Linked DNA regions of Sediminicoccus sp. KRV36. The protein of the gene in region 2 interacts with the protein of the main gene of each other region in a pairwise test. Links are inferred from orthologs where the notes say so. Each region holds a gene or a part of one and is shown on either strand. Other genes may lie near its edges.

Evidence for each region. The genes of interacting proteins can lie anywhere in the genome.
Region 1: the proteins of LHU95_RS15845 (region 2) and LHU95_RS23080 interact in binary tests that used the Escherichia coli proteins (3 or more experiments, as listed by UniProt). The link is inferred for Sediminicoccus sp. KRV36 from one-to-one orthologs.

The regions. Positions count from the first base shown.
Region 1 is NZ_CP085081.1:4,860,652-4,863,958, reverse strand. It holds LHU95_RS23080 ([protein-PII] uridylyltransferase), read right to left. Parts: upstream 2,967-3,307; coding sequence 201-2,966; downstream 1-200. Other genes in the region: mutS (DNA mismatch repair protein MutS), read right to left, coding at 2,977-3,307.
Region 2 is NZ_CP085081.1:3,338,813-3,346,122, reverse strand. The notes cover bases 1-2,815. They hold LHU95_RS15845 (P-II family nitrogen regulator), read right to left. Parts: upstream 1,670-2,815; coding sequence 1,331-1,669; downstream 1-1,330. Other genes in these bases: LHU95_RS15840 (aminotransferase), read left to right, coding at 1,960-2,815; glnA (type I glutamate--ammonia ligase), read right to left, coding at 1-1,183. Outside these bases: more of LHU95_RS15840, read left to right, coding at 2,816-3,150; LHU95_RS15835 (hypothetical protein), read left to right, coding at 3,155-3,403; LHU95_RS15825 (tripartite tricarboxylate transporter substrate-binding protein), read left to right, coding at 3,862-4,830; LHU95_RS15820 (ATP-binding protein), read left to right, coding at 4,881-7,097; LHU95_RS15815 (response regulator), read left to right, coding at 7,094-7,310. UniProt on the Escherichia coli protein: P-II indirectly controls the transcription of the glutamine synthetase gene (glnA). P-II prevents NR-II-catalyzed conversion of NR-I to NR-I-phosphate, the transcriptional activator of GlnA. When P-II is uridylylated to P-II-UMP, these events are reversed.

The DNA.
Region 1 (3,307 bases), 1.5 Mb from region 2 along the record:
GTCCAGCAAGGGGCGCTGCCCCTTGAACAAGTCAATCTGCAAGGGGCGCCGCCCCTTGAACAAGTCAACCTGCAAGGGGCGCCGCCCCTTGAACCCCGGCAAAGGACCAGTCCTTTGCAAGCCCATGAATGGGGTCTGGGGCAGCAAACCCCGATCATGGGGGTCCCAGCGGGTCCAGGGCAGCGCCCTGGCCTTCCCCCTCATAGGTCCGGCGCCGCCGCCTCGCGATAGGGCGAAGGCCCGCCTCCGGGGGCACCCGGAGGGGTCAGCGCCTCCAGCAGGGCCGCGCGCAGCGGCCCCAGCTTGCGCTCATTCTCGACCTTCAGGCCAAACACGTCCTTCACGTAGAAGACATCCACCGCGCGCACGCCATAGGTGGTGATATGGGCACTGGCGATCTGCAGGCCCTGCTCGGAAATCGCCGCCGTCACATCATGCAGCAGGCCTGGCCGGTCGCGGCCATTTACCTCGATCAAGGTGTGCGTGTTGGAGGCGAAGTTATCCACCACCACGCGCGGCGGCACCGTCACCGCCGCCAGCCGCGCCGGCTCCCGCCGCACCTTGCGGATTTCCGCCGCCAGCTTGAGGCGGCCGGAGAGCGCCTGCTCGATCAGCACGGCCAGCCGCGCCAGCCGATGCGGCGCCTCGAAAATCCCGCCGGCGCTGTCCTGCACCCAGAAGGTGTCCAGCGCCATGCCATTGGTCAGCGTGTGGATGCGCGCATCCACGATGGAAGCGCCCGCCACGGCCAGCGCGCCGGAGATGCGGCTGAACAGGCCCGGATGGTCGCTGCAATAGATGGTGACCTCCGTCACACCCCGCTCGGCCAGCACGCGGGTGCGGACAGTCAGGGGGGCGCCATCCGCCTCGGCCTCGCGGATGATGCCGGCGTGGCGGGCATGCGTCTCGCTGTCAAAGGAGAGCCAGTAGCCAGGATAGCCCAGCCCCATGAACATCTCGGTCTCGGCGGGTGTGAAGGCCGTCAGCATGGCGGCGGCGGATTCCTTGGCGCGGGCCACGCGGACATCGCGCTCCGGCACGGTCATGCCGCCGGCCAGCACTTCGGAGACGCGCCAATACACCTCCCGCAGCAGCGTCGCCTTCCAGGCATTCCAGACACGCGGCCCGACGGCGCGCATGTCGGCCACGGTCAGCACCAGCAGCAGGCGCAGCCGCTCGGGCGATTGCACCTGGTCGGCGATGTCGAGGATGGTCTTGGGGTCCTCGATGTCGCGCTTGAAGGCGGTCTGGCTGACCAGCAGATGGTGCAGCACCAGCCAGGACACGGTCTCCGTCTCCTCGGCCGTCATGCCCAGTCGCGGGCAGATCTCCTGCGCGAGGCGCGCGCCGATTTCGCTGTGATCCCCACCGCGCCCCTTGGCGATGTCATGCAGCAAGGTCGCGACAAACAGCGCCCGGCGGGACTGCAACTGCCCCATGAGCTCGGTGGCGACAGGCGCGATCTCGTTCAGATCGCCGCGCTCGACCTGCTTGAGGATGCCGATCGCCTCGATCGTGTGCTCATCCACGGTGAACACATGATAGGTATCGAACTGCATGAGGCCGACGATACGCCCCCATTCGGGCAGGAACCGGCCGAGGAAGCCTGCCTCATTCAGCAGGCGCAGCCATTTGGCGGCATCCTTGCCCATCAGCAGGTCGAGGAAGATGGTGCTCGCCTCGGCATCGCCACGCAGGCGCTCGGCCTGGCGCGAATGGCGGATGAGCGCGCGGATGGCGAGGGGGTGGATGGCCAGGCAGCGGTCTCGCGCGGCCTTCACCATGCGCAGCATCAGGATCGGCTCATGCGCGAAATTGCGATCCGGCGGGGCGGCCACCAGCTTGCCGTCGGCGAAGGCGAGGCCAAGCTCGGCCAGGCCCTCATCGCCGCCGCGCAGCGTAGCGGGGGGGCCGAGGGCCGCGCGCTCGATCGCGGGCTCCAGCACGCGGGAGAGGCGCACCACTTCACGCGCGGTGAGGAACAGATGCTTCATGAGACGTTCGGCGCCATCCTGGGCGCCGTGCCGCGTGTAGCCCATGCGGGCGGCGACGACGGGCTGCAGGTCGAAGGTCAGGCGCTCCTCGGCGCGGCCGGTGACGTAGTGGAGATGAAAGCGCAGCGTCCAGAGGAAATCCCAGGCGCGGCGGATGGCGCGGGCCTCGCTCTCCAGCAGCAGCCCGCCGCCCGGGCTGTCGGGGCCAACCAGTTCGGGCATCCGGGCCACGCCGAAGGCATAGCGGGCGAGCCAGTAGAGCGTCTGCAGGTCCCGCAGGCCGCCGCGGCCTTCCTTGACATGCGGCTCCACCAGGAACGGGCTCTCGCCATAGCGCGCATGGCGGGTGGCGCGCTCGGCGCGCTTGGCGGTGAGGAAGGGTGCGAGGCCGCCTTCGCTGCGCAGCGCCTGGAACTCGGCCTGGAATTCAGCAAAGAGAACGGCATCGCCCGAGAGGAAACGCGCATCCACCAGCGCGGTCAGGATGGTGGCATCCTTCAGCCCCTCGCTGATGCATTCCTTCGGGCTGCGCGTCGCGTGGCCGACCTTGAGGCCCAGATCCCAGAGCAGATAGAGCATGAACTCGATCATGCGCCGCGTGCGGGGCCCGGGCTCGCGATGGGTCAGGAACAGCAGGTCAATATCGGAATGCGGGGCCAGCACGCCGCGGCCGTAGCCGCCCGTCGCCACCAGGGCGTAATCCACCATGCGCGCGCCGGCCGCATTGGGCACCATGGCCGAGGCGTAGTCCTGGATCACCAGCATCAGCCGGTCCATCTGGTGGCCCAGGCGCCGTGCCGCCGTCAGGCCATGGATTTCGCGCGCTTCGAAGGCTTTCTGGACCAAGGCCTGCACGCCGCCCAGCTCACGGCGCAGCATCCCCAGGGCGATGTCGCGCGCGATCGGCGCACCACCCGGAAGCAGCGTTTCCAGCAAGCTTTGCTCGGCCCGTTCGGCCGTCGCGGTCCTCATGACAGTCACACTACAGAGCTTCCTTGCCGTCCGCGAGAGCCTTGAGGTTGTAAAGCGCTTCCTGCGCCTCGCGCGGGGACAGGGTATCCAGGTCCAGCGTTGCCAGCGCGGCCAGGGCCGGATGCGCCGGCTGGACGGGCGGGCGGGCAAAGAGCGGCATTTCAGCCGCCAGCGGATCAGCCCCGGCCGCCGCCCGCGCCTCCAGGGAAGCGAGGACGGAGGCCGCTCGTTTCAGGACCGGCGCCGGCACGCCCGCCAGCTTGGCGACATGCACGCCCCAGCTTTTCTCGGCCGCACCCGGGGCCACGGCGTGCTGGAAGATCACCTCGCCGCGCCATTCG
Region 2 (7,310 bases):
CGGGGTGGATCTTGTTCTTGATGCCATCCAGGCCCGCCATCAGCATCGCCGAGAAGGCGAGGTAGGGGTTGGCACCCGGATCGGGGAAGCGAACCTCGACGCGCTTGGCCTTCGGGTTCGTCGCATACGGGATGCGGCAGGAGGCGGAGCGGTTGCGGGCCGAATAGGCCAGCAGCACAGGGGCCTCGAAGCCCGGGATCAGCCGCTTGTAGCTGTTGGTCAGCGGGTTGGTGAAGGCGTTCAGTGCCTTGGCGTGCTTGATGATGCCGCCGATGTAGTAGAGCGCCATCTCGCTGAGGTCGGCATAGGCGTTGCCGGCGAACATCGGCTTGCCATCCTTCCAGATGGACTGGTGCACGTGCATGCCCGAGCCGTTGTCGCCGTAGATCGGCTTCGGCATGAAGGTGGCCGACTTGCCGTAGCTGTGCGCCACATTGTGGATCACATACTTGTAGATCTGCATGTGGTCGGCCTGCAGCACCAGCGTCCCGAACTTGGTGCCGAGCTCATGCTGCGACTGCGCCACCTCGTGGTGGTGCTTCTCGCCGACGACGCCCATCTCGATCATGGTCGAGAGCATTTCGGCGCGCAGGTCCACTTCGCTGTCCACGGGGTTCACCGGGAAGTAGCCGCCCTTGACGCCCGGGCGGTGGCCCATGTTGCCCTCGGGGAAGTCCTTCATCGAGGCGCCGGGGCCTTCGATGCTGTCCAGGCTGAAATGGCCGAAATTGCCGCCCGTGCCGAACTTCACATTGTCGAACACGAAGAACTCGGCTTCCGGGCCGAAGAAGGCGGTGTCGCCCAGGCCCGTGCTCTTCAGGTATTCTTCGGCCTTCTTGGCGGTCGAGCGCGGGTCGCGGTTGTAGCGCTGGCCGGTCGAGGGCTCATAGATGTCGCAAAACAGGATCAGCTGCGGCTTGGCCGAGAAGGGGTCCATGCAGGCCGACGCCGCGTCGGGCATCAGGATCATGTCGGACTCGTTGATCGCCTTCCAGCCGGCGATGGAGGAGCCATCGAACATGATGCCTTCCTCGAAGGTCTCTTCCTCGACGGTCGAGACGTGCTGGGCCGTGTGCTGCCACTTGCCGCGCGGGTCGGTGAAGCGGAAGTCCACATACTCCACGCTGTTCTCCTTGATCATTTCCATGACCTTGGAGACGCTCTCGGGGGAATTCATCGCCATGTCGTCTCTGTCCTGTTGCCTGCGTCCCTGTGGAAATTTCCCCGCGGGCGCGTCCCGCATGGGCGCCGCCTTGCTGGCCAGGGACGCCCCCAGGGCCGGCATGCGACGAAAATCTCGCCCCTCCCGAGCCCGGGAGAGGCAGCAACCTCAGACCGCGTCCTCGCCCCGCTCGCCGGTGCGGATACGGATCACCTCGGCAATGTCCGAGACGAAGATCTTGCCATCGCCGATGCGGCCGGTCCGGGCAGCGGCCTGGATGGCCTCGACAGCGCGTTCCAGCATGTCATCGGCGCAGATCACCTCGATCTTTACCTTGGGCAGAAAGTCCACGACATACTCGGCGCCGCGATACAGCTCCGTATGGCCTTTCTGCCGGCCGAAACCCTTGGCCTCAAGCACCGTCAGGCCTTGCAGGCCGATCTCGTGCAGGGCGTCCTTCACCTCATCGAGTTTGAAGGGCTTGATGATGGCCTCGATCTTTTTCATCGCATCCAACATGTCTGTGCCTGGGCGAATGACTGGCCCATGACGTTTCCCGATTGGCCCCGGTGGCGATGCTTGTCGCCAGCAGTAAGCCGACAGCCTTTTGCACGCGGCGGCCAGCGGGCGCAATCGTGTCAGGAGGTGGTTCCAGGCTGTTTGCCCGAGGGGCAAGCCCGAAAGACGGGCATGCTGCCCGGGATAAAGGCAGCTGGACGGCCCAATCCTTGCGTGGTCGGGGGGGGATCGCCATGCTAAGGCGCGTAACAATCCACTCGCGCCAAGGTATGCCGCCGATGAAGCCGATGAACGAACTGCTCTCCGCCACGGGCACGACGATCTTCACCGTCATGTCCGCATTGGCGGTCCAACATGGCGCCATCAACCTCGGCCAGGGCTTCCCGGATTACGATGGCCCGCCCGATGTGCTCCAGGCCGCGGCCGACGCGCTGATGGATGGCCGCAACCAATACCCGCCCATGACCGGCGTGCCCGAGCTGCGCCAGGCCGTCGCCACCGCCAACCAGCGCTTCTACGGCATCGAGGTGGACCCCAATGCCGAGGTCATCGTCACTTCCGGCGCCACCGAGGCGATCACGGCAAGCCTGATGGCCGTGCTCAATCCGGGCGATGAGGTCGTGCTGATCGAGCCGCTCTATGACACCTACGCCCCCACGGTGAAGCTGCTGGGTGCCATCCCGCGCATCGTCCGCCTCAACCCGCCCAAGTGGGAATTGCCGCGCGCCGAACTGGCCGCCGCTTTCGGCCCCAGGACCAAGGCCATCCTGTTCAACACGCCAATGAACCCGACGGGCAAGGTCTTCACCGCCGCCGAGCTCGCCTTCATCGCCGATCTCGTGACGCGGCACGACTGCTACGCCATCTGCGACGAGGTCTATGAGCATCTGACCTATGATGGCTGGAAGCATATCCCGCTGATGACGCTGCCGGGCATGCGGGAGCGGTGCCTGCGCATCGGCAGCGCGGGCAAGACCTTCAACCTGACCGGCTGGAAGGTCGGCTATGTCACCTGCGACCGCGCATTGGCGCCCAATGTGGCCAAGGCGCACCAGAACCTGACCTTCACCACGCCGCCCAACCTGCAACGCGCGGTGGCCGTGGGGCTCGCCAAGGATGATGCCTATTTCGCCTCGCTCGGTGCCGATCTCGCGGCACGCCGGGATATCCTCTCGGCTGGGCTCACCGAATTGGGCTTCAACGTCCTGCCGGCCATGGGCAGCTATTTCGTGACGGCCGATATCCGCTCGATTGGCTTCACGGGCGATGACGTGGCCTTTTGCCGCGCCCTGACGGAAGAGGCCAAGGTGACGGCGATTCCCGTCACGGCCTTCTATGCCGGCGAGAATCCGCCCAATCACTACGCCCGCTTCGCCTTCTGCAAGAATGAAAGCGTTCTGCGCGAGGCACTCTCCCGCATCGGCCGCTGGATGGCGGCGCGCGGGCAAGCCCGCCGGGTCGCCGGATAAGGCCATGAGCGCCACTGGCATCACGCCCGATGCGCTGGCGCTGGCGACGGGCAACCTGCTGCGCTGGATCGCGGCCGAACCGCGCGTCTATGCCCAGACCATGGAGGCTTGGCGCAGCTCCTGCCCGCGCCTCTCGGTGTGGGAGGATGCGCTGCTGGATGGTCTCGTCGAGATCGTGCCCGGCGCCGGCGTCATGTCGGATGCGCGCATCCATCTGACGGCGCGGGGAAGGGCTGTGCTGGCGGCGGGTTGACGCAGGCGGCAGAGCGGGCCTATCCAGCCCGCCGTGCGGCGGTCGTAGCTCAGTTGGCAGAGCGCCAGGTTGTGGTCTTGGATGTCGCGGGTTCGAGCCCCGTCGATCGCCCATCCGCACATTCAGTTCAGCCCTTGCCCGGGCCGAGCGGCGCCTTGCAACGCGCGCTGACGAGGCTTCCGCCCGCTTCTCGAAGCACCCCGGGCGAACCGCCGGGCGTGTTTCCGGCAGTGTGGAGGTGCCGCGTTGGCCGGGCCATGTGCGGCCTGCCTTCCACCCGGCTCTTGGCCGGACCGGCCCCAGTGCCAAGGCGGTGCGCGGATGCTCTCCGCCGTGTGGAAGCCTCCGGGCAGGTTGCGCTTGGCGGGCTGCGCGACCGGAACCACGGAACTCTGCGTGCTGTCCCCAGGCGGCTGAAAGCCTGCTACACCAGCGCAAAATACACCCCGGAGGAAATCATGTCCCTGCGCCGCGCGCTGACGGCGGGCCTGCTCGCCCTGGCCCCTGCTGTCCTGGCCGAGCCTGCCGCCGCCTTCCCCGAACGGCCCATCCGCCTGGTCGTTCCCTTTGCCGCCGGAGGTGCCACGGATGTCGGCGCCCGCGTGCTGGCGGAGGCGATGTCCGCGCATCTGTCGCAGCCCATCGTGGTCGAGAATCGGGTGGGCGGGGCCGGCATCGTGGCGTCTGAGGTGGTGGCGCGCGCTGCCGCGGATGGCCACACATTGCTGATCAACAATACCTCCCATGCCGTGCTGCGCCTCGTTGTTCCCAATGCGCCGATTGACGTGACCACGGCCCTGACTGCCGTTTCCGTCCTTTCGGAGATGCCGATGGTCATGCTGGTCGCGAATAATCATCCGGCGCGGGACGTGCGGGAATTCATCACCATGGCCCGCGCGGCGCCGGGCCGCTTCGACTATGGCAGCACGGGCGGCGGCGGCACGCTGCAGATGGCGGCCTTGCTGTTCCTGCAGTCCGCCGGGCTGGATCTCAACGAAATTCCCTATCGCGGCGGCGCGCCTGCCACGCTCGATCTCGCGGCCGGGCGCATCGCCATGGTGTTCGACGTGGCACTGACCGGCGTGCAGACCGCGCGCGGCGGCCAGGCGCGCGCTTTCGCCGTCACCAGCGCCGGCCGGAGCCCCGCCCTGCCGGAGGTGCCGAGCCTGCGCGAGATCGGCCTGGATGCCGAAATGAACGTCTGGCAAGCAATCTTTGCGGCCAGCTCGACGCCCGCCCCCATTCAGGCTGCCCTGCACCGCGCCATCGCGGCGGCCATGGGCACCGAGGCGATGGCCCGCCGCATGGCCGAACTCGGCGTGGACCGCATCCTGGCCAGCCGGCCTGAAGCCGCCCAGCCCTATGTGGCGGCGGAGGTGGCTCGTTGGGAGGGCCTGCTGCGTGGACGGATCAACCCCGCCCGGTAACATCCTGTGCCTTGGCCTGGGGGGGGCTGCTCTGGCATGGTGCCGACGTCATGCGCACCCCCAAACCGGCCCGGAGCCTGCGCCGCCATTTGCTCAGGCTGGCGGTTCTTCTGCTCGCCCCCGCGATCCTGCTGGGGGGGTGGCTGACCTTCGAACTCGCCGCCCGCCTGAAATCCGACACGGAGGAGCTGCTCGCCGGCGGCGCGCGGGCCCGGGCGTTGGCGGTGGGGCGCGAATTGGAAGCCGCGGTGCTGTTGCTGCAATCGCTGGCCACTTCGCCCCATCTGGATGGCGGGGAAGCCGGCTATATCGCCTTTCATGCCCAGGCAAGGGAGGTGGTGGCGCCGCTCGGCAGCTTCGCGATTTTTGTGCGGCGGGAGGAGCCGCGGCGGCAATTGGTGAATAGCCGTCTGCCGATCGGTGCGGCCTTGCCGAGCATGCTGGAGAACGGGCCGGCGGGCGAGGCGATGCGAAGCGGCAGTCCCGCCTTCCTGGGGCCGGTGGTCCTGCCGGGCATCGAGCAGAGCCTGGCCAGCGTGGCTGTGCCGGTCCGCCGCCATGGTGAGGTGATCGGCGCCTTGGCCATGCCGATCCAGCCGGGGCGCCTGGCTGCGCTGCTCCGCCAGCCGGTCGGGCGGGTCGGCTCCATGGGGTTCATTCTGGCGCCACCGGATCGCCCCGTGGCCAGCCTCGCCCTGGCCGGGGGGATGACAGATATGCGGGAGGTTCCCGCCGGTTTCGTGGAGCGCCTGGGCGACGAGCCACGCGGCACGCTGCGCGGGCCGGCGCCTGATGGCCAGCCGATGCTGATGGCTTTCGAACGTGTGCCGATCAGCGGCTGGATCGTCATCCTCGGCGCCACCCGCGCCCAGGAGCGGGCCGCCTGGCTGGCCCCCGCGCTCAATGCGGCGCTGCTGGGCCTGATCCTGGTGCTGCTCCTCGCGTTGCTGACGGCCTGGTTCATTCACCGCCTGATGACGCCGCTCTCCGGTCTGACCGGGGAGATGCCGGGCCTGCCGGCAGGCAGCATGCGGGTCGCGGAATTCGAGGCCCTCGCCGTCGCGGTCGCCGAATCCCGCAGCGCGCCCCTGCGGGAGGCTGAGGCGTCGCGCGCCCTGGTCGCGCAGACCATCGCCCTTGCGCGGGAAGTGGAGGACGACCGGCAGTTGTTGCGCTCGGTCATGGAATCCGTGCCGGACGAGATTTTCGTGAAGGACGCCGAACTGCGCTATGTGATGGTCAACCGCGAGGTGACCCGCGTCATGGGCCGGGCCGAGCGAGACATCCTGGGCCAGACGGATGACGCCCTGTTGCTGCCGGAGCTTGCCCGGACGCTTGATGAGATAGACCGGGAAACCATGCGCAGCGGCGTGGTGCAGGAGTATGAACGCAGCCTCATCATGCCAGGGCATCCCGACGAAGCGCGCAACTACTATGTGGTGAAGGCGCCCTGGCGGGACTCGACGGGCCAGGTGGTCGGCCTCGTCGGCGTCGCGCGGGACGTGACGCGCCGCCGCGCGACCGAGGCGCGGCTGCGCCAGGCGGAGGAGGCGATGCGCCGCATCGCGCGGGCCGATACGCTGGCCGCGATGAGCCTCGGTGTTGCGCATGAACTGAACCAGCCGCTGACGGCCGCGGGAAATTTCCTGCGCGCGGGGATGCGCATGCTGCAGGCCGAACAGCCCGACGCGGCGCGCATCGCCGCCGCGCGTGAGGCGATGCGCGAAGCCGCCGCCCAGGCGCTGCGGGCGGGTGAAATCCTGCGCCGCCTGCGCGATTTCATCGGCCGCGGCGAAACCGAGCAGCGCCTGGTTTCGCTCGGGCCGCTGGTGGCCGATGGCGTGGCGCTGGTGACCGTGGCCCAGGGTGCCGCGGCACCTGCCATATCCCTCGACCTCGCGGCGGCGGGCTGCCTCGTGATGGCCGACGAAGTCCAGTTGCAGCAGGTTTTCGTCAACCTGTTGCGCAACGCCATCGAGGCGACGGAGGGTCTGGAGGAGCGCGGCATCGTGGTGAGCCTGCGGCGTGAGGGTGGGCGGGCCCTGTTGAGTTTCAGTGACGCAGGGCCGGGCCTGCCGGCCGAGGTGCGCGCCCGCCTGTTCCAGCCATTCGTCACCACCAAGGAACATGGCATGGGCATCGGTCTTTCGATCTGCCGTGCCATCGTGGAAGCGCATGGCGGGAGGATCGCGGCGGCGCGGGGCGAGACGGGGGGCACGGTGATCCGCATCGAATTGCCACTCAGCGAAGCGGCGCTCGCCGCATGAACACCCTGCTGGTGCATGTGGTGGATGATGACGAGGCGGTCCGCCGCTCCCTCGCGATGCTGCTCGATTCCATGCACTACCGCGTGGCGACCTACCCGAGTGCGGAAGCCCTGCTGACCATTGCCGCGACGCCGGAGGGGCTGGAGGCCGGCTGCATCCTGGTGGATGTGCGCATGGAAGGCATGGACGGGCTCTCCTTGATCGAGGCCTTGC